2 regions of the Halobacillus sp. B23F22_5 genome follow, and region 1 is predicted to be linked to the other one. Evidence: a T-box and tRNA genes for the amino acid it is inferred to sense, from the RefSeq annotation. Region 1 holds a T-box; the other holds one or more tRNA genes.
What was found. A T-box is a leader RNA that pairs with one kind of tRNA and senses whether it is charged. The one in region 1 lies ahead of leuS (leucine--tRNA ligase), so its partner is inferred to be a tRNA-Leu.

Region 1 (11,269 bases):
AGCACATTATCGAAGAAAATGTCAATAGTATAATAGATATTTTCTTCAAATGGCTTGTTTGGAAAAACTTTCGCTCAAGAAGCGACAAAAACTATATTACAGATTTTCTTTTTAATTGTCAACACTATAAATGATTTTTTTAAGATGATCTTACAAAAGCAAATGGAGCTGTCCTCAAACTTAGCTGGACAACTCCATACATTTATTATGCAGACGTAACATAATAGATATTTTTCTTTCTTTTTTTCCGAAAAATATTTGCTGCGATTCTTGCTCCCCGTACATCATCACTTATGACAAGTACGTCCTTTTGACAATCAAAATGTTCCTTTAATGCCCGCGGCAAGTAACTAAGCGGGATATTTTCTGCACCCGGATAAGGCGAACGGTGTGCAGAAATATAATCACGGATATCTATAACACAGAAACGCTCATCAATGACAATTGGTTGCTCGATTCTTTTAAGGTTCCACCTTGGGACAGCATACCGAGTGACAACCACAATTGCCAGGCTTGCAAATAACGCAATCAATAATTCCACTTTCCATTACCCCTTCTATCTATTTAGGTTGGGTTTCCCCGTCCCAGTTCATCATACCGCCTTCTAAGTTGCGCACCTTGAAGCCCTGTTGATCCAGGTACTGGGCAGCATTCATACTGCGTCCACCAGAACGGCAAACCATAATATATTCCTGATCTTTATCTAAATTATTTGCAGCTTCTGGAATATCTCCTAAACGAATGTGTTTTGCTTGCGGGATCATTCCTTGTGCTACCTCATCATCTTCTCGAACATCGATGATTTGTACATCTTTATTTTCTTTTATCATATCTTGTACTTCTTCTGGTTTATATTCATGAATAGCCATCTTGCATTCCTCCTTAAGAACTTTTACCTTCACTAATTTTAAGCAATTTTTTCATAATGTCAAGGGATAGGTGCCGGGGTATGAAAAGCTTATTCACTTATACTATATCTCATTTACCTTTACATTAAACAAAATATAGCTGAGCGAGCCATTATTAGGCTGCTCAGCTATATAATCAATTAGCCACGATATTGACAAGTTTCCCGGGAATAGCGATTACTTTTCTGACTGTCTTTCCTTCCAGCCACTCTTGGACCTTTTCATGCTCAATCGCTTGTTTTTCCAGATCTTCTTTAGAGGCCTCTTTTGAAACTGTCATCTTGGCACGTACTTTGCCCATTACCTGAATAACAATTTCCACTTCATCTTCGACCAATTTAGACTCATCATAAGTCGGCCATTCCTGATAAGCTATTGTACCTTCATGGCCTAACTTTTCCCATAACTCTTCTGCGAGATGTGGTGCTACAGGAGAAAGAATTTTCACAAAACCTTCTATATACTCTTTTGGCAATACTTCCGCTTTGTAACCTTCATTCACAAACACCATCATCTGGGATATTCCGGTGTTAAAACGTAGTTCTTCAAAGTTTTCGGTCACTTTTTTGACTGTTTCATGATAGACCTTTTCCAGCGTCTTATCTGAACTGTCTGTCACCTTATCGGATAATTTCTCACCTTCTGCCACGATCAAACGATAGATACGATCAAGGAATCGGCGTGCGCCATCCAATCCATTAGTCGACCAGGCTACAGAGGCATCAAGCGGTCCCATGAACATTTCATATAAACGAAGAGTATCTGCTCCATGGGAATCTACGATATCATCCGGATTAACAACATTCCCTTTAGACTTACTCATTTTTTCGTTATTTTCCCCAAGTATCATTCCTTGGTTAAATAGTTTCTGGAATGGTTCTTTGGTAGGGACCACACCAACATCATATAAAACCTTATGCCAGAAACGTGCATACAATAGGTGTAATACAGCGTGTTCTGCTCCTCCGATGTAGATATCGACCGGCAGCCATTTCTTTAGTTTATCGTAGTCGGCCAGTTTTTCATCATTTTGAGGATCAATATAGCGTAGATAATACCAACAGCTGCCTGCCCATTGTGGCATGGTATTCGTTTCCCTGCGCCCTTTCATTCCTGTGTCTGGATCTGTTACATGAACCCAGTCATCAATATTAGCTAATGGGGATTCCCCTGTACCAGATGGCTTGATTTCTGTCGTTTTCGGCAATACCAATGGAAGCTCTTGCTCGGGCACAGCTGACATGGAACCATCTTCCCAATGAATCATCGGAATCGGTTCACCCCAATATCGCTGACGGCTGAATAACCAGTCTCGCAGGCGATAGGTCGTCTTCTTCTCCCCTTTACCATTTTCAACAAGCCACTCGATTGCTTTTTGAATGGCTTCTTCTTTATCAAGCCCATTCAACATTCCGGAGTTGATGTGTTTGCCGTCTCCGGTATAAGCTTCTTTCTCAAGATCGCCGCCTTCAACAACGGCTACGATCGGTAAGTCATATTTATGTGCAAACTCATAATCACGTTCATCATGAGCTGGTACTGCCATGATCGCGCCACTTCCATAAGTCATCAGTACATAGTCTGCCACCCAGATCGGTACCTTATTGCCATTAATTGGATTAATTGCGTAGGTCCCTGTAAATACACCGGTTTTATCTTTAGCAAGATCGGTACGTTCCAAATCACTTTTTGCTTTTGCAGTTTGTAAATATTGATTTACTTCAGTCTTTTGGGTATCTGTTACAATTTTTTCCACAAGTGGATGCTCAGGTGCAAGTACCGCATACGTAGCTCCATATAGTGTATCCGGGCGTGTGGTGAATACATCGAAGCTTTCGTCGTAGCCATCAATATCAAAAACCACTTCCGCTCCTTCTGACTTTCCAATCCAGTTGCGTTGCATATCTTTAATGCTTTCCGGCCAATCGAGCTCTTCTAAATCCTCGAGGAGACGATCTGCATATTCCGTAATCTTAAGCATCCACTGCTTCATTGGGCGTCTTTCCACAGGGTGGCCGCCACGTTCGCTTTTCCCATCGATTACTTCTTCATTAGCTAATACTGTACCAAGTGCAGGACACCAGTTGACCGGAACTTCATCCACATAAGCCAACCCTTTTTCATATAGCTTAAGGAAAATCCACTGTGTCCATTTATAATAATCCGGATCAGTAGTATTGACTTCACGATCCCAATCATAAGAAAAACCTAGTGCTTTAATTTGACGGCGAAAATTATCGATATTCTGTTTAGTAAATTCAGCTGGATCATTTCCAGTATCAAGGGCATATTGTTCAGCAGGAAGGCCGAATGCATCCCAACCGATCGGATGAAGCACTTCATATCCTTGCATCCTTTTCATACGGGAAACAATGTCTGTCGCCGTATACCCTTCCGGATGGCCGACATGCAGTCCTGCTCCCGAAGGATATGGAAACATGTCAAGTGCGTAGAATTTCTTTTTATCGGATGAAGCATCAGTCTGGAAAGTTTTATTACTGTACCAGTAGTCCTGCCACTTCTGTTCAATTTTCTTATGGTTAAAAGCCATAGCTTTTCCTCCATTCTTTTTTTAAATATAAAAAAAGCCTCTCATCCCATAACTGGGACGAGAAGCTTGTATTCCCGCGGTACCACCCAAATTGACGTATGACACGTCCTCTTCAGCATCGATAACGGCGATGAGCCGGCAAAAGCTACTTGCATTCACTTCTGCAACATCCAAGGTGAGTTCATCAGTTACAAGGCCAGCTTACACCTGCCGCTGACTCTCTGAATTTCTTGCAGGCTGATTACTATTCCTCTTCCAAGTCGTTGTATGAATATATCTATCCGTATCTTAATGAAACGTGCGGGCTTTGTCAAGCAATGGCAAAAGGAGTCACGTAGCGATATCTCTTTTTGTAAAGGAAAAATGGCTGATTAACAAAAATACAAGCAAATAGAGCATCAACACTGTTACAGAAAACAGCGGGCTGATTCCTTCTATCATGGGCTTAGGCTGTAAATATTGGCTTAAGTCCGTATGTGTGAACAGATAAAACTTGACGAACGCGTATTCTCGAAACAAGAATACCAGTTGCTGACCAGTAAACATAAGGAAAATCGACAATCCAATCGCTAAAGCATTGGAACGTGACAAGGTGCCAATCATGAAAGCGAAGGAAGTCATTATAATCATATTTACAAAAGCTAGACCATATAACTGAAGGGATTCCGTCCAAACCGACTGTTCCACGATTTTATCTCCAACCATAGTAAGCAATACACCATCTCCTCCATCAAGGAAGATAAGTCCTCCAATGATGGCAGCAAGATAGGTGATAAGCGCTAACGTAAGAGAAAATAATAATGTAGTGAAGTATTTTGCCCACAATATTTTCCCTCTTTTTACAGGGCGGATCGTCAATAATTTGATCGTTCCCCACGTGAACTCTGAAGCGACAATGCCAGAGGCGATGATGACCGTGAATAACACAGCAAATGTAATATTGCTTTTGGAGTCCAGTAGATATTGAGTAAAGCCTGTATGTTTGGGAGGAGGGATATCTTCCTCAAGACGGTGCTGGGCAATAGCCACCTGATCTTGATAATACATTTTTTCCTCCATATTTTCCGACCGAGCTGCTTGCTGTTCATATGCAGTCAGTTGCTGACTGACTTGTTCCTCCCATGGTGTAGATTGACTTTGTTGATTACTACTCCAGCTGCTTATAAAAGCAAACAAAAATACAGCGCCAATTAAAATAGCAATAAGAATATAAGTGCTGTTCCTTTTAAAGATTTTCATCCACTCATTCCGAATAAGACGTATCATTTCAGACAATTTGCTCCCCTCCAGTCATTTCTAAGAATTCTTCTTCCAGTGTTTTTTTATGAGGAATTATTTCATAAACATCGATTCCATTTTCTATGAACGTACGATTAATGTGCGCTGCCTGTTCTTTTTCCAGGTTAATCATTAAGCGGTCATCGATTATTTCTACTTCTATATCTTCGTAATTATCTTTTACTATTTGCCTTGCTTTCTCTTTATTAGATACTTTAAAAAGACAGGCTTTCCGTTTGTCCTGTTCACTCCCCTGTACGGATCGTATGGTGATCAACTTGCCTTGCTGGATGATCGCGATACGGTCGCACATCAATTCGATTTCTGAAAGCAAGTGACTGGATACCAATACAGACACACCATCTTCAGCTGCTATTTTTCTTAAATACATGCGGAATTCCCTTATGCCTGCAGGGTCAAGTCCATTTGTCGGTTCATCAAGAATCAAGAACTTAGGTTTATGAAGAATAGCTTGCGCAAGTCCTAACCGCTGCCTCATCCCAAGAGAATAAGCTTGTACTTTATCATGAATTCTTGCCTCTAAACCGACCTGCTTCACTACTTCATTAATACGCTCTTTGGAAATATTGCCTTGCAAACGCGCAAAGTGGACCAGGTTTTGATACCCAGACATGAATTTGTACATTTCAGGATTTTCGACGATTGCACCGACCTGAGAAATGCTTTTTGTGTAATTTTTGTTAAGATGATATCCATCAATGATCACTTCACCGGAGGTTGCCTTCATTAAGCCCACCATCATCCGGATCGTCGTTGTTTTTCCTGCTCCGTTGGGTCCTAAAAAACCAGTTACCTGCCCAGGGTAAAGATCTAAACTCAAGTCATCAATAATTGTTTTACTACCGATTTTCTTCGTTAAGTTTTTCAGTTGGACAACCGGCTGCTTATTCATATCTAGTTCCTCCTTCATATAATCGCTTCATCCAATCTACGACACTCATTTGATATTCCATTCGGATGTTATCTGTAGATTGCTGTCCCAGTACTTTTCCTTCTCTCAAAACGACCACTTCATCAAGTAAAGCCTCAATTTCATTAATATCATGGGTAGTGATAATCAAGGTCTGGATTTGTAAATCGATATATTGAATCACACCCTGAACAATCGAAGTGCGCACCATCGGGTCAAGCCCTGAAAAAGGTTCGTCCAGGAGAATATATGGTGCATTCCTGGCAAGAGTGACTGCCATTTTTACTCTTCCCCTATTCCCTTTGGAGAGATGTTTGATTTTTTCATCATCCTCTATATGCATAAACCTGAGGATGTCCCTCGCTTTCTCGCGTTGAAAATCCGGAAACTGACTTTCGTAGAAATCCACCAGCTGGTCCACCGTGAAAAAAGGATAGAATTGATCGATATCCGACATATAGGCTACCTTCGTACTTATTTTGCGATCTGCCTGCTTTTCATCAATAAGTACTTCTCCATTAGTCGGCTGCAGCAACCCGGCTATCAGCTTAAGCATCGTTGACTTTCCACTCCCATTTTCCCCAATAACTCCAATAATCTTCCCTCGTGAAAAGGAAACATCTATATCATCTAAAGCCTTTTTCAACAAATACTTTTTTGATACATGCTGCAATTCAATCATCGTTTTCCTTCCTTTCCCCCTGGTACTGCGAAAGTCCCTCGACCATTTCATCTACAGTGAACCCCAGTTTGCCCATGTCTTGTACAAAGGCTTCTATATACAACTGCTTCATTTCCGTGCGGAGGTCTTGTAGGCGCTCCTGGTTTTCTGTGACGAAAGTACCTTGCCCTCGTTTTGTTTCTACGATTCCTAAATGCTCCATCTCCCGGTAAACTCGTTGCATCGTATTCGCATTCACCCCGGTCTCTACTGCAAACTCTCTTACGGATGGTAATTTATCGCCAGCAGTGCGATCACCTCGGATGATTTCGCTGGAAACTTTATCGATCAACTGCTGGTAGATTGGCTTATCCGGCTTGAAATCCATCACCATGACTTACACCTCTACCTTTCGATCTATCAAAACAATGCTGAGAATGTATAAAACTACAATAGCCAGCACCCAGGCCACTACCTCGCCAAGCTCTAAAGGAATACCTCCAGACATATCTCCATGAACCGTCACTCCAAACACACTTAAAAGATCACTAGAAACGCTTTCTATTTTAATTTTCGTATCTCCCCATCCGACTAATTGTTCGTAAAAAGCTGAAGAACGAATCGTAGAAGTGATGCCAGTGATAGCTACAAATAAAATAATAGAAATAACGATACTGAGACCACCGAGGTATGTTTTCAATACTTGATGGATGACCCATAAGAACAATAACAATACCGCCAGTAAAATAGCCTGACCTAAAATAAACATATTTGCGATTAAGGCAACCAGGAACAATTCACCAAATGTTAAAACCACCCATTGCTTGGCGGTGAAAATAGTTATAAGACCGAATATCGTCATTGAAACCATCATGAATAATAATGATTGGATAAACTTAACTCCGACAAGCATGGCTGAAGATTGGGGGCTGTGAAGAAACAATTGCAGCTGGTCAGCTTCCCGATTCAAGCTGTAAATGAGCAAAGCCGATAAAATGAACATATGGAGTACGAGTACTACCCCGGTTATCATAAACATTCTAGCCTCTTGCAAGGAACCAGATACACCGATTGCAAACACCAAACCCACAATCAATACGACGAAGTAATAAACTTTCATCATTGCCCATTCTTTTTTCCATAAGCCAATAAAAGCTTTTCCTCTCACAGAAACCATCCTTTTTGTATTAGTGTACTAGTTAGATAGTACACTAATACAAAATTGGAAGCAATAGCATTTAAGCAAAAGTCTCCACTAAATGTTGGTATTAATTTTTCATAAGAGGTTTATTCAATTATAGGGCCGAATAATGGAACGCTCGATTTCGAGATATTGTTAGAGTTTAGGGGCTCCGGGAAACGATTCGCTTTCCGTGGGCGTGTGCTGAGTCTCCTCAGGCTTCGCCTTGCGGGGCCTCACCTATCACTCAGCTCCCACAGGAGTCTCACCGTTTCCCTACGCCCCTAGTCATGGGAAGTTCTCGAAATCATGGTTATGGAATCGCCCTATGATGTTGAAAAAGACAGTGGCCTCCTTATATCCTTTATAAATTCGTAGGGATGAAGCTTTAATTTTGCACTATTCTTTTTTTGAAGGGTCCGTTTAGTACAAAACTGACTGGATGGGCAGGGAAACGACGAGACTCCCGCGGGAGAAGGGGCTAGGCGAGATCCCGCAGGGCTTTAGCCCGAGGAAGCTTGCCAGGTCCCCCGCAGGAAAGCGAGTCGTTCCCCGGACCATCCCATTCCTCTCATGGTAACGGACCCAAATATCTCGAAACTGAGCCTTCAAGTAAAGGGAGCTTTAGCTGCAAAATTAACAATGAGATTTAACGAAGCCAAGCACAAAAAAACGGCCGGAGCGGCCGTTCCCTACTTACCGATGTTCCAGATCATTTTCATCAAGAATCATATCATTCAGACATTGACTGACTTGCAAATGCAGCCGATGTAATTGATCCTTTTGCTGATGGTTGGCACTATGCATCAATTTATCAATTTCCATCTCCGTCTGTTCCAAGCTTTGTTGTGCTTCCGTATAACTGGCTGTCATCGGATAGCCATTCTGGTTGGCAAGAGACAATTCATATTTTGCCTGCTCTAACCGCTGTTGTGCCTCCTGGATCATCGTTTCGATTGACGCTCTTGTCGCCATAGCAATCACCTCATCCATTAGCTTGGTTAAAAGTTACTTTTTCATACGTGGATATTGGTAGTAGCATCGATCAATGCTACAATTGATTATCATCAATTTTCGGGAAAGAGGAATTAGAATGACTTTAAAAAAAGTGCTTGCTTTTGCTCATGACTTAATGAAGTCAGCCATCAGGGAAGGCGATACTGCCGTGGATGCTACTTGCGGAAACGGCCATGATACACAGCTTTTGAGCAGGCTGGTTGGTGAAACAGGACATGTTTATGGTTTCGATATCCAGGACTCCGCTATTATCACTACACGTGCAAAATTGACAGAGACCCAACAGGAACAGGTTACACTCATTCAAGACAGTCATGATAAAATCGGAAGGTATATGAAACATGAGCATGTCACCTCTTTGAGAGCAGCTATTTTTAACCTTGGCTATTTGCCAGGGAGTGACAAGTCCATAGTCACAACCCCGAGTTCAACATTGGCTGCCGTAGAACAGCTGCTTGAACTCCTCCAGCCCGAAGGCGTGATCGTATTAGTGGTTTATCACGGTCATCCTGGAGGCAAGGACGAAAAAGACCAACTGTTAAAATACGTGCAAAACTTAGACCAGCATTCATTCCACGTACTGCAATATGGGTTTATCAACCAGAGAAATGCCCCACCGTTTGTACTGGCAATTGAAAAACGAAAATAAAACCCGGATAGTCGCTTACAGCGATTTTCCGGGTTTCAACATATGATAGATCTTTGTATTATAATGAAAAAACTTCGCCTTCCTGCCACTGACTTTTAATAAGTCACGCACAAATGTCTTTGCATTTTGCAATCTGCTCACCTTTCGATCAGCAAGATACATCCCGACCAACCCTTCCTGAATCATTCCATGAAAGGCAGGGTCAGGCAGCAGTTTAGTCCTTGCTTTTGTTTCTTTCACAAAATATACAAAGCGCTGTCTCATTTCCTCGTCAGTTTCGTAATAGGAACAGAAATTGAGGTCACCTTCTATTTTATCCTCCTGTTGGTCAATATAATAATCCAACAAAATATGCAGACCTTGTAAAAAAGGAAAATAACTTTCGGCCACTTTTTTGGCAAGGACTTCATTCATTTTTCCGCCTAGTGTGTAAGAAACGAGGCAGAAGATTCCAAGTGTCGATCCAGTACAAGCAGAAAACTCATACCACTTCAGTTTTTTTCCAGCCTCGTATTGGGAGAACCATGTTTGCAGCCTTGGAATCCTCTCTTCCTCCACCACGTGCTTATGTACTTGAAGATCATTATATAAATTTCCCAGCTGGATGACATGCGGATGAGATATATGATAATCATTCGGCTTAGCTAATACGTACTGGCATGTTAGTACGAGCGATTCAAGATAGCCGCCATCATTTTGATCTTCCCGGAACTGGTAATAATTTTTCACAGGATTTCCCGGAGTCAATGCATCGGTCATTGCTTGATGAAGCATGCGAAAATCTTTCGGATCCATGGAAGTGCTGCGGTCACAAAGGTTGTCCAAATAATCGCTGATGGTTTGATAGGCCACAATGAATTTGACTGCCTGTTTCCACTCATCTGCAGCTAACAAGCTATAGATAGATCCGCCTTCACAATGAAATGTCTTTGCAGAAATACTTGCTAATGCCTGCTTGCGCAGTTCCGGGTTCGGGATGGCTTTCGCTTTTGTAATCCAGCCATCAAGCTCCTTATGAACTTGTGGAAAGACGCTTCTATAAACATTTATCATCATCATCCAGGGATTTGCAGGTGTACGTACAGCCAATGGTTTCACCCCTCCTTGCGCCCGGTTTCTTCCGCTTTCTGTTTCATGAATACTACAATATGTCGGAGAACCGAGTCTCGTTCTGGCTCATTTAAAATTTCATGATATAAGTTTGCCCATTCTCTATAACTTTTTTCACTAATATCCAATTGATTGAACCATCGTTTCGTCTCTTTGATATCCACCATCATATCCTCTCCAGCCTGCACGACTACTGTCGGCACATCCGGAAAATCAGAAAGTCGTTTGAATGCAAGGTTGATGGCTCGTACAAATTCCCAATACCACCGTACTGAAACTTTTTCCAGTATCAATGAGTCTCCTTCATCTGCTTCGATGACTTTCTCGTTGCGAGTCACTTTTTCAGTAACGATTGGAGCTTCCACTTTATATTTAGGATAGACCGCGTCAAGAACACGAGAGACCAGCTTCACCGACTTCCTTGGTTCGTTTAATATGCCAAGCCCAGGTGAAGATAAGATGACTCCCTGAATCTCCGGATGCCTCTCTTCCATCGTGCGGATTGCTACCAGGCCACCCATGCTGTGGCCCAAAAGAAATACCGGCAGCCGAAATTTTGCTGCCTCTTCCAACCAAAAGCTTACTGTATCAATATATTGATCAAAACGGTCGATATGACCACGGCGTCTTGTCGATTTCCCCTGACCAGGCAAGTCTCCATATACGACATGAAGACCTTGCTGTTGAAAAAGTGAGGCTATTTCATCGTATCTCCCTGCATGCTCAAAAGCACCATGGACGATCACTACCACCCCTACAGCGTCATCCGCGTACACTTTTTTCATCGGTTACTCCCCTTTATCAGCCATCGAATTTGCTATACTGTTAATAACTATATTATAAGGGGGATACCCATGTTTTGCGAATATAAAGGAAAGCACCCGAAAATTGCATCCTCCGCTTACATAGCAGAAGATGCAGTCGTTACAGGAGATGTCACTATCGGAGAAAACGTCAGTGTTTGGTTTAAAACCGTCATACGCG
Region 2 (11,269 bases), on a different contig from region 1:
TTATCTTCGACAGTGGAATAAGCATCAGATAAATCCGGGCCAGTGGTTCCCCCTTGTAAATCGAGCGACTCTACAGCATGACAGGAAAGACAGTTGTTGGCCTGGAGCGCTTCACCCTCTCCTGTTGCAACAGCTTCCGTTTCATCTGGTGTTTCCTCTTTTTTCGCTTCATTTTCACCAGCTTCCTCCGATTTAGTTTCCGTTTCATTAACCGATGACTCCGGCTGATCTGTTGCTGCTGTGCTATCATCCATTCCCATGAACAAATAACCACCCGCAAAAGCGACAACAAAACCAGCAATAAAAATCAATATGTTCCATTTCATGGTTTGACCTCCCTTTTTCTGTAACTATCAACCATGCTTACATCTTATAGGAGGTACCCATGAGGGGATGTGATGTCTCTCACATATTTGGTTTGTATTTTTGTCTAAATTGGTAACATGCAAAAAGGGGAAAATAAAAAAATACGCGCCCCCAATGGGAGCGCGTAATATTCTCTTCGTTATTAAAAAGCTGCTGTCCAGCCGGCATCTGCGGTAATGACGGTTCCGTTCACAAAGCTGGAGTCATCAGAGGCCAGGAACAATGCCACCAGGGCAATTTCTTCCGGCTGACCGGTTCGAGGAATTACGGAATGTGCCAGCTTCGTCCGACCTGCGCCGAATTCGTTGACGTTCTTCATAGAAGCTCCGATATTCGTTTCAACCGCCCCTGGAGCGATCGCATTACAGCGTATTCCGTTATTGGCATACATGAAGCCGGTGTTTTTCGTGAAGCCGACGACCGCGTGCTTGGAAGCAGCATAAGTTGCACCCGCATGGGCACCGTTCTCTCCCCCAGTCGACGCCGTGTTGATGATGACGCCTTTTCCTTTTTCAAGGAAGATTGGAATCGCCTTTCGTGTGGCACGCATCACCCCTTTGATATTGACATCAAAAATCATGTCCCATTTGTCATCCTCAATATCCCCGGCCGGCTCAAACCCATCCATGATCCCGGCGTTGTTGACCAGTATGTCCAAGGTACCGTATTCATTCACTGCAGTATCGATCATGTTTTCCACGTCCGCCAGTTCGGCTACATTCACTTTTACTGCTTTCGCCGTGCCACCACTTGACGTAATCTCCGCAACGACCTGGTCAGCCCCTTCGAGATTCAAATCAGCTACGATTACTTTCGCTCCTTCTTTCGCATAGAGTTCCGCGATAGCTTTTCCCATCCCGGACGCTGCACCCGTCACGACTGCCACTTTGTCTTGAAGCTTCATATAAAACGCCTCCCTATTTGAATACGCTTACTTTCTAGTGATGCAAATGTGCAATAGCCTACACTTTTAAGTATAATGAACGTAATCAGAAGGCACAATCAGCAATAACACGATGGGGTGTTCAATAATCAACACCTGCTTAAAGGATTGTTGCTTATTGTATGAAAAAACCAGACAGGAGGCTGATAGGATGGATAAAGATAAACGAGTCAGGCGGACGAAGAAGGCGTTGCAGAACTCCCTCCTTACCTTAATGGAGGAAAAAGATTTCCAGGATATTACGATTACAGATATCGTTACGACCGCCGATTATAATCGGGGTACCTTTTACAAACATTATAAATACAAAGATGATTTGCTGGATGAAATCATCGAAGATGTCATGACCGGTTTGATAGAATCTTACCGGGAGCCATATAACGACAAGGAAACGTTCGAAGTGTCCAGTCTCTCTTCATCTGCCATAAAAATTTTCGACCATGTGGAACAAAACTCAAAGTTCTATCAGATTGTCATCCGCTCTAACGCTTTGCCAGGCTTCCAGGAAAAGTTTATCCAGACATTGAAAGAGCTGGCATTAGAAGACCTCACAGCCCTCCAGTCTAATCCGGACGTCAACCCTGACTTACACGCGAGTTATCAGTCTTATGCGATTCTCGGAATGATCATCGAGTGGATCAACGGCGGATTGAAGCATCCCCCATCCTATATGGCTGAACAACTTTTGGCCATCCTGAAAGCTGAACCGATGAAGACGGCCTTCAAAACGAAATATGTCCCTCCTCATATGGCATGAAAAAGAGCTCTCGATGTGAGAGCTCTTTCGTATCAAGTGGCGAAGGTGGGACTCGAACCCACACGCCCGGGAAGGCACTTGATTTTGAGTCAAGCGTGTCTGCCAATTCCACCACTTCGCCCCGTATTCCTTTTCTTTTCATTCAGAATTATATTAAATCTGTTTGTAAAATTCAACTCCAGCAAATGAAAAAAACCAGGTGATAGCTGCTAAACATCACCTGGTTCTGATTTTAGATTCACCAACCTGTTGGAAGTGCCGCTACCGGCATTAAGGATACCTCATAGGTATAGCCACCATCTTGCTCACCAGTCGGCCATAGTGCTGTCGCCATGTAGATAACCTTAATAGAATTATCTTGAGAAAATTCGGTTACATAGACTATCCGGTCGGCCATAATTCCGATTTGTTCCTCTGTCCAAAGGATACGATCAGCCATAAATCCGATAGAATCAACGGTATACAATACCCCGTCCAACGTATCTGTATAGGAATCCGCGCCAATTTGACCATAAGTGACAAGGACGTCTGCTGCCGTTGTTTCCGCGCTCGCTTTTTGTGGTGTACCGCTCACTGCAAGCAGAGATAATACTAGTGTTAAAGCTACCACTAGTTTAATCATTTTATTTTTCATACGATATTGACCTCCCCTTAAATATACCCCTTATGGTTTACATTGTATAGTATATACCCCTATTGGTATATTGTCAATAGTACAAACTCATCTTCATGCTTGCAGGGTCTGCAACTATTAAACCCATACAAAAACCACCGTCCACGATCGGCAAACGGCGGTCTTTTAGTCTATGAGAATATCTTCGAAGCAATTTATGCTTTTTATTCTACTTCCCGCTCCAACGAAAAAAACGAGACGCCAGAATGGTAGATATCACGGCTATTCCTAATAATATACCTATCTCGCCCCCATATTCTGTAATCGGAGACTCGCTCCATGTACCACGTAACATAATGATGACATAGTAGAGTGGCAGGATTTTCGCCACATACTGGAGGACTGTCGGCATGAACTCGAGCGGGAACGTCGCCCCAGATAAGAACAACATGAGATTCAAAAATAACGAACTGATTGCTGCAGCAGCCTGGGTGTTTTTCGCCAATGAGGTCAAAAACAACGCAAACGGGAAAAATGCTGCGATACTGATCAGTAAGGCTACTATCGTACTACCCATGTATGCAGGCAGCGTTAAATCGTACATCAGCATCCCGAACACCATTAGCAGTACAGCAGAAATAAAGAAAATAACCGTCCCTTGCACTGTATGAGCGGCAAGGATTTTCCAGGGCTGAAGCGGAGTAGACTGATAACGCCGCAAAACGCCCGTTTCCCGGTAGCCGGCTAATACGGTTCCGAGTGTAAAAAACGATGTCGTAACGATATTGACACCAATCCAGGAAGGGACAAACATCTGGGCAAAAGAAAGACCGTTCATTTCATTACCGACGAACATGGAACCGAACAGCCAAATCATGGCGACAGGAAACAAAAACGTCCAGAAAACACTGAGACGATCCCTGAAAAACATTTTCGTTTCAATACTTGCGAGCTTCATTACTTGTATCATCCCGTCTGCTCCTTTTCCAGGTAATGAACGAATAAGTCATCGAGGGACCCTTTTTCAAACTTGAAGTTAGTCAGACTGATTCCTTTATCGTGACAGTAATTAAAAATATGGTAAGCAGTCATTTGTTGATCCTCACTGAAAACCTTGAACGAATCACCTTCCTGCTCTACCCGTGCCACCCCCGGTACAGTAATCAGGTAGTCGTACTCCAGGCCATCGCTTTCAAAAGCCAGGTAATGAGCTTTCATTTCATTCAGTAATTCTACTGGTGTATTCAACGCTTTCAAGTGTCCGCTGTATATCATAGCCACTCGGTCACACAGCTTCTCCGCCTCTTCCATGTAATGCGTGGTAATCACTATCGTACTTCCCTGCTCTCTCATCAGCTTGATCATCGACCACATTTCCCGGCGGGCATGAGGATCGAGTCCCATACTCGGCTCATCGAGGAATAAAATTTCCGGTTTGTGAAGCGTTGCCAGCGCAAGGGTCACCCGCTGTTTCCAACCACCTGACAAATCCTCAAACGCAACATTCAACTTATCCCCTAAGCCCAAAATCTCGATTAAATACTCTTTTTGCGTTGCCTGCTTATAAAAGGAAGAAAATAGATCAAGTGCTTCTTTTACTTTCATTTTCTTCTGAATGGAAGTAGCTTGAAATTGGACACCAATTCGGTTGTTCAACTTCCTCAACTGCCTGCTCGGATCAAGTCCCAACACATCAATCGTGCCGCTATCCGGTTTCAGGATGCCTTCAAGCATTTCAAGTGTGGTCGTTTTACCCGCTCCGTTCGGCCCGATGATTCCGAAAATTTCCCCTGGGCGGACAGAGAATGACATATCCTTTACCGCCTGGACACTGCCGAAACTTTTCGTTAACCCTTTTACATCAATAACATGCTCCATGTCTCCCCTTCTTTCATAAAAAGCTGCCTTCCCCATGCACACATAACGAATCAATTAGAAAGTTACTATTATTATTCCAAACCTCCACCCCTTCCACAAGATATATTTTCAAAATATTTCCGTTTTCTATAAAAAACACCATTGCAGTAGTTCAGGATGAATGCCCATCCTCTATTCTATTTGTCATTGGTTAAAAGATAACGCCAAAGCCCACTTTTCTCATAGTGATATGGAAAGCGGGCTTTTTAACAAGAAACCGTTATTTTGAATCACGTTCGGGCTACATCATCCGGAAATACAAAAAGGTAATCATAAAGGTAAGGATTAATATCACTAGAGCAGCTACTTTTGAAATTCGCTTAATGGCTGGTATCAAAATCTCGTAAATCGCTCCATAACCAAGCGTCCCTATCGCAACACCCATGAGCCAGGAAGAATTCCTGATGGTATAAACCTGTGGCATATGGAAGCCTACCCATGAAGCTATCCAAATAATCAGGGATAAACAAAAAATGGCACTCAAAAACATCAACCACCTATATTGATAAACAAAAATCGGAATAAACAGCGCTATTCCCTCAGGCAATAGATGAAAGAACAAAACCGAATATAACGAGCTTTGAACCCCTGCATCACCAACTCCTGTATTGATTCCCATGGTAAGACCGACCGGTATATTGTGCACACCTATAGCAACGATCAAAAAAACAAACGAGTGAAATAAGTTTTTTCGTTTGTTCTTATGAAAAAAACGATTGAGTAGTGCCATTCCGAAAATACCTGTTAAAGCGCCAAGAGCCACTCCATTTGCCTGGTATGTGTTTAGTGCCTCAGGAAGGAGTTCAATGAGGAGCAAACATAGCAAAACTCCCCCACTTATGAGCAGGCTGTAGAACTTTTTGCCTTGTAACAACCGGACACACACCCAACCAAGACATCCTCCTGATATCAGTCCAAGGAAACTCATCATGAACACATCAAACAATTGCATAAGGCTCCCTCTTCACTCTTTGACTTGTCTTTATAATCCTATCTCTTAAAAATCCATGATATGATTTTATTTTTTCAGCCCCAGTACAGAGGCGTGAGGAAGAAAGCAGTTTATATTCTATGTTGCATTAAGGAAACTTTTGTGTTTATAATCAAATAACATAGTTAAAAGAAACATTTTCACACTTTAACCTAATAAACATAAAGTAAAACATAAAAATTTTTTACCTTAAAGTTGGTTTAGGGAAACTTTTTATCATTTAACCAAAAGGAGGTTATATAATGAACGGTAGTCAACCTATTCACCAATATGAAGTAGGAGATAAATTAGAAATCGTATCCATTAAATTAACTGATGTTATGCGAAGGCGGCTGCTCGATTTAGGTTTTGTACCTGGAGCTACAATCGAGGTGGTTCAAAGGAGTCCACTAGGAGATCCTATCTCATTTAAAGTCTTCAACACGCAGATTGCGCTTAGGAAAGAAGAAAGTTCACTCATTTTTGCTAAGAGAATTCATCAATAGGAGGGAATCAACATGGCGCACAAAATTGCATTGGCAGGAAACCCGAATACCGGAAAGAGTACACTGTTCAATTTACTGACTGGTTTAAAGCAGCACACAGGCAACTGGCCGGGGAAAACCGTGCTGCGCGCGGAAGGAGAACTTACCACCGATAGACACAACTATCAGGTCATCGACTTACCTGGAACTTACTCCCTTTATTCCAATTCATCGGATGAAGAAGTAGCCAGGGACTATATCATTTTTGAAAAACCGGATATTACGCTAGTAGTCGTAGACGCCACCTCATTAGAACGTAACCTGAATTTAGCTCTCCAGGTAATGGAGATGACAAGTAACGTGATACTATGCGTCAACTTAATTGATGAGGCCAGAAGAAAAGGAATTACGGTAGATAAAGAAACACTTTCTCATAATCTTGGTATTCCCGTTGTTTTACTTTCAGCAAGAGAAAAAATCGGCATTCTCCAATTACTCAAAACAATCGACTTGATGACCGATGGAAAAATAGAAACAAACCCATACCAAATCAGCTATGACAGTGAAGTCGAATCAAAAATAAAGTCCATGGAACCAAAAATCAGAGCTATTTTCGGAGATTCATTGCCTGCCAGATGGGTAGCATTACGCTTAATCGATGGCGATGATAACTTAGTAGACGTATTAAAAAGTTACATCGAAAACCCTAAAAGTGTAAAACAGGACCATTATGTTACGGGAGGAGGTTGCTGTCGTGGAGCTTAGCACAAACCAAAAGCTGGAGAGATTAAATTCCCTGTTTAATGAGGAAGCTGTCAATCAATCAGTTAAGACAAGAGATCATATTGTCACCAGGATTTATAAATCATCTCAGCATCTTACCAAGTCATCCGTTCAATACTCGGATAAAAAGGTTTCCTGGATTGATGAAAACCTGGATAAAATTTTAACTTCCAAGCTATATGGATTACCTATTATGTTCCTGATGTTAGCCGTGGTCATCTACTTGACCATTGCTGGAGCCAATATCCCTGGGACTTATATCGCGGCAGCGTTTGCTGCAGGAGAAGATGGATTGACCACCCTTTTTCAATCGATGAATGCACCAGACTGGCTTTATGGAATTATGGTGGAAGGACTTTACCGGGGAACATCGTGGGTTGTAAGTGTTATGCTGCCCCCTATGGCCATCTTCTTCCCCATGTTCGCATTGCTGGAGAATTTCGGCTATTTGCCTAGGGTCGCTTTTAACATGGACCGGATTTTCAAGAAGTCAGGAGCTCATGGCAAGCAATCCTTGACGATGGCGATGGGCTTTGGGTGTAACGCAGCTGCTGTCATGTCTTCCCGGATCGTTGAATCTCCACGAGAACGCATGTTAGCGATCCTGACTAATAACTTCGTCCCGTGTAACGGACGTTGGCCATTACTGATTTTACTGGCCGGCTTGTTTATGGCCGCGGGATTTTCCGGAGGTGTTCACACCCTTGTCTCTGCAGGGGTTGTGGTGGGAATTGTATTATTCGGTGTAGCCATGACCCTGCTTGTCTCATGGAGTCTATCAAAAACACTGTTAAAAGGGGTTCCGACCCACTATACCTTAGAGTTACCACCGTACAGAAAACCGAAGTTCTGGAACACGATTGTGAGAGCTACGCTGGATAAATCATGGTTCGTACTGAAAAGAGCTGTCATTATAGCTGCACCAGCTTCACTCGTTACATGGATTTTGGCCAATATATTCATTGGCGAACTGAGCATCCTGGAGCATACAGCAGGATTTTTAGATCCATTTGCCACAGCTTTAGGTCTGGATGGGTTCATCCTCTTGGCTTTCATCCTTGGACTTCCGGCGAATGAGATCATCCTGCCTATCTTATTGATGAGTTATCTCTCTACAGGAGCCATGATTGAAGTCACGAGCCTGACAGAATTGAAACAAATCTTTCTTGACCAAGGCTGGACGTGGCTTACGGCATTGAATATGATGTTGTTTTCTCTGCTTCATTATCCATGTGGAACCACCATGATCAACATTTATAAAGAAACAAAAAGTCCTAAATGGACGTTTGTCGCTTTTGCATTACCAACCACTATAGCTATTGTTGTTACGTTCCTAATCGCTCAGGTTGTTAGAGGACTGGGATTAGTCTAATAATTTATAGTACAAAAAAGCCCGATTACGGAAGGTATCCTCTTCGTAATCGGGCTTTTTATGAAATTAGTTTTTATCGTCTGGAACTTCACAGCTGTCATCTGTACAGGCCGCATCCGCGGATGTTTGGATTTGCTGCAAAGAAGGCGTCTCTTTCTCTTCCTGCCACACTTTTTCCAATGTTTCCTGGAACAGTTCTGGTGGCTGGGCGCCAGAAATCGCATATTTACGGTTGAACACGAAGAATGGTACACCCTGAACACCAATTTGCTGGGCTTCGCGCTGGTCGTTTCGGACATCTTCCAAAAAGTCATCGCCAACCAGTACGTCTTCTGCTTCTTCGCCATCCAGACCAATGTCCTCGGCAAGTTCAATCAATGTATCCGGCCGGCCGAGGAAACGGGATTCGGTGAAGTAAGCCCGCATCAGCCGTTCTGTGAACGCCAATCCTTTACCCTGTGTTTCGGCATATTTTAACAGCCGGTGAGCTTCCAACGTATTGGTCTGTTTCACCTCGTTAAAATTATACTCCAAACCAACGGTCTTGGCGGTTTCCACCAGCTGATCGTTCATTGCTTTCGCCTGCTCGACCGTGGTACCCATTTTCTTGGCAAGCACTTCGTAAACAGAAACATTTTCATCACTCTGTATGTGCGGCTGCAATTCATAACTTTTGAAAATGACTTCCACGTCACCCTTGTGGTCGAACTTTTCTAACGCCTGCTCGAGCCGGCGTTTGCCGATATAGCAAAACGGACAGACAAAATCAGACCATACTTCAATTTTCATTTCTGGCACCACACTTTTTTATAAAATTACGCCTTATGCGTATTGGTAAGCAAGGTTACGAGCTGCTTCTTTAACTTTCGTCATACCTTCATCGATAATAGCTTCTGCTTTATCAGGCATAGCATTGTGGCCTTCGATGATCACTTCATCGACGATGTCCATGCCATACAATCCGCCGAATACGTTGCGCATGAAGTTAACGGACATTTCCATCGGAGCCATTTCTTCAGAAGAATAAACTCCGCCGCGTGCGTTCAACAGGATAACTTTCTTGCCAGGCATTAATGGCTTGATGCCTTCTTCGGTATATTTGAAGGTGAAGCCAGCTTCAGAAACGTAATCGATGAATGTGTGCAGTTTCGCTGGAATCGTGAAGTTCCAAAGCGGGAATGCCAACACAATGACATCGGCAGCTTCGAGTGCATCTTTTGCTTTTTGCTTCGCATCAAGCAGGCGCTGTTCGACGTCATTCAAACGCTCGCCAGCTTCCAGTTTAGTCAATGCATTGAAAAGGTCCTGTCCGAAATAAGGCATGTCTTCTGCGAAGACATCGTACGTGTTCACGTTAAGATCCTTGTTGTCTTTGATCTCTTCCATGAATGTTTCGTACATTTTTGTGGTGATACCGTCTGGACGGTTGTTTCCTTTAACGACTAATACGTTCATAATTATGATTCCTCCTATATAATCTGAGATGCTTGTGTAAATACTTTTATTATAGCTGGATGGATATCCCAGCTTTTTAAACATCTTTTGTTTATACAACAAATGTCGTATAATCGCATTATAAAGACTTATCACTGGGTACTCAACCAATAAGTTTTGCGTTTTATTGTATAAACAACACTTTTCGATATCTGTTTAAAAAGTAGAAAGGGGCAACACCCATGGCAGAAAAAACCGACCCCCGCATCCTTCGCACACGGAAATTGATTATGGATGCCTTCATGACGCTCTCTGAAAAGAAAAAATTCAAAGCTATCACCATTAAAGATATTACGCAGGAAGCGACCGTCAACCGGGCAACCTTTTATTACCATTTCACCGATAAATATGATTTATTGGATAAAGTATTGAAAGAAGACCTCATGGTCAACGTCTGCCAGGAAATCGGTGATCACGACGTTATAAATGCCGACACAATCAAAAGTGTGTTCCTGACCGTGACTAACTTCAACGCCTCGATGTCCACCAGATGTCCGGATAGCTTCGCGGCTTTCACTGATCGCATTGAATACCTGATCAAGGAAGATATGCAGCAGTTGTTCCTTACCATTTTATCGAAACAGTTCCCCGAGCAACACGAGCATTCGTTACGAGTGGCAGCCGTGATGCTGAGCTGGGCGATCTATGGGGCGACAGAGGATTGGAAGAAAAACTGTGAGCTTCCTGCAGAAGAATATGTCGAGTATGTGGTTCCTTATATCATGAAAGGAACCGACTCCTTAATAGCGGAACCGATTTGAACAAAAAATCTTAGTGGTGATTTTACAGTTAAAGCTCCCTTTTGCTGAATACAGTTTCGAGAGAAACTGTTTCCGTTACGATTGGGAGCGTTTGGTGGGCCGGGAAATCACTCGCTTTCCATGGGCGGACGGTGAGCTTCCTCAGGCTTCGCCTTGCGGGATCTCACCATGTCCTATCCTCCCATAGGAGTCTCGCAATTTCCCGGCCCTCCTTGCGTTAAGTGAGCAAAACGGAAACTTCGGTATGCCGTCCTTCAAGCATAGGGAGAGCTACTCATGAAAATGTGCTTATAACATGCATCATAGGTTTATATGGCTTATGGAAAACAACTTTATTTTTGGCAGGGGTTCGTTTCTCTCAGCCTTCGGATGGGGTGGTTGGAAAACTGCGAGACTCCCGCGGGAGAAGGGGTTAGGCGAGATCCCACAGGGCGATAGCCCGAGGAAGCTCGCCAGATCCCCCGCAGGAAAGCGAGTAGTTTCCAAGCCACCCCTAACGCTTTTATGGTAAAGAACCTTGAAACTGAGTCTTCCATAATACGGCCCTATTGTTGAATAAGCCTTTAGGAATGTTAGGTAAATCCTTTTAAAAAGTGCCGGATCTCCCGCTTCTGCTGTAGATCTGGCACTTTTTATATGGCACGCAATTCAGTTATTCATTTAATCCCAATTTGCTGATCAATGGCTTGATGGTGAGCCCTTGCACAACTAAAGAAAATACAACCACACTGAACGTGAGGATTAACAAGGTGTCCCTCCCATCAAAGGAGGAAGGTAAACTTAACGCCAGCGCAATGGACAAGCTCCC

Region 2: it encodes a tRNA-Leu, which carries the amino acid that the T-box ahead of leuS (leucine--tRNA ligase) is inferred to sense. The anticodon was not compared.

The regions. Positions count from the first base shown of each region.
Region 1 covers NZ_JBIEKI010000030.1:256-11,524, forward strand. Annotated here, with positions in the region: gene ACGTN9_RS20775 (rhodanese-like domain-containing protein) at 206-541, opposite strand; gene ACGTN9_RS20780 (rhodanese-like domain-containing protein) at 561-869, opposite strand; gene leuS (leucine--tRNA ligase) at 1,045-3,459, opposite strand; T-box leader at 3,510-3,726, opposite strand; gene ACGTN9_RS20790 (ABC transporter permease) at 3,790-4,725, opposite strand; gene ACGTN9_RS20795 (ABC transporter ATP-binding protein) at 4,727-5,650, opposite strand; gene ACGTN9_RS20800 (ABC transporter ATP-binding protein) at 5,643-6,350, opposite strand; gene ACGTN9_RS20805 (GntR family transcriptional regulator) at 6,343-6,723, opposite strand; gene ACGTN9_RS20810 (hypothetical protein) at 6,727-7,497, opposite strand; gene ACGTN9_RS20815 (DUF2524 family protein) at 8,206-8,502, opposite strand; gene mnmM (tRNA 5-(aminomethyl)-2-thiouridylate-methyltransferase MnmM) at 8,603-9,175, shown strand; gene ACGTN9_RS20825 (tetraprenyl-beta-curcumene synthase family protein) at 9,191-10,264, opposite strand; gene ACGTN9_RS20830 (alpha/beta hydrolase) at 10,270-11,070, opposite strand; gene ACGTN9_RS20835 (gamma carbonic anhydrase) at 11,140-11,269, shown strand, end outside.
Region 2 covers NZ_JBIEKI010000007.1:133,297-144,565, reverse strand. Annotated here, with positions in the region: gene ACGTN9_RS11835 (c-type cytochrome) at 1-326, opposite strand, end outside; gene ACGTN9_RS11830 (SDR family oxidoreductase) at 509-1,270, opposite strand; gene ACGTN9_RS11825 (TetR/AcrR family transcriptional regulator) at 1,461-2,066, shown strand; tRNA gene ACGTN9_RS11820 (tRNA-Leu) at 2,104-2,187, opposite strand; gene ACGTN9_RS11815 (hypothetical protein) at 2,305-2,700, opposite strand; gene ACGTN9_RS11810 (ABC transporter permease) at 2,909-3,649, opposite strand; gene ACGTN9_RS11805 (ABC transporter ATP-binding protein) at 3,646-4,557, opposite strand; gene ACGTN9_RS11800 (ZIP family metal transporter) at 4,838-5,548, opposite strand; gene ACGTN9_RS11795 (FeoA family protein) at 5,830-6,072, shown strand; gene ACGTN9_RS11790 (FeoB small GTPase domain-containing protein) at 6,085-6,816, shown strand; gene ACGTN9_RS11785 (nucleoside recognition domain-containing protein) at 6,830-8,206, shown strand; gene ACGTN9_RS11780 (DsbA family oxidoreductase) at 8,273-8,995, opposite strand; gene ACGTN9_RS11775 (FMN-dependent NADH-azoreductase) at 9,029-9,661, opposite strand; gene ACGTN9_RS11770 (TetR/AcrR family transcriptional regulator) at 9,883-10,461, shown strand; gene ACGTN9_RS11765 (cation:proton antiporter) at 11,114-11,269, opposite strand, start outside.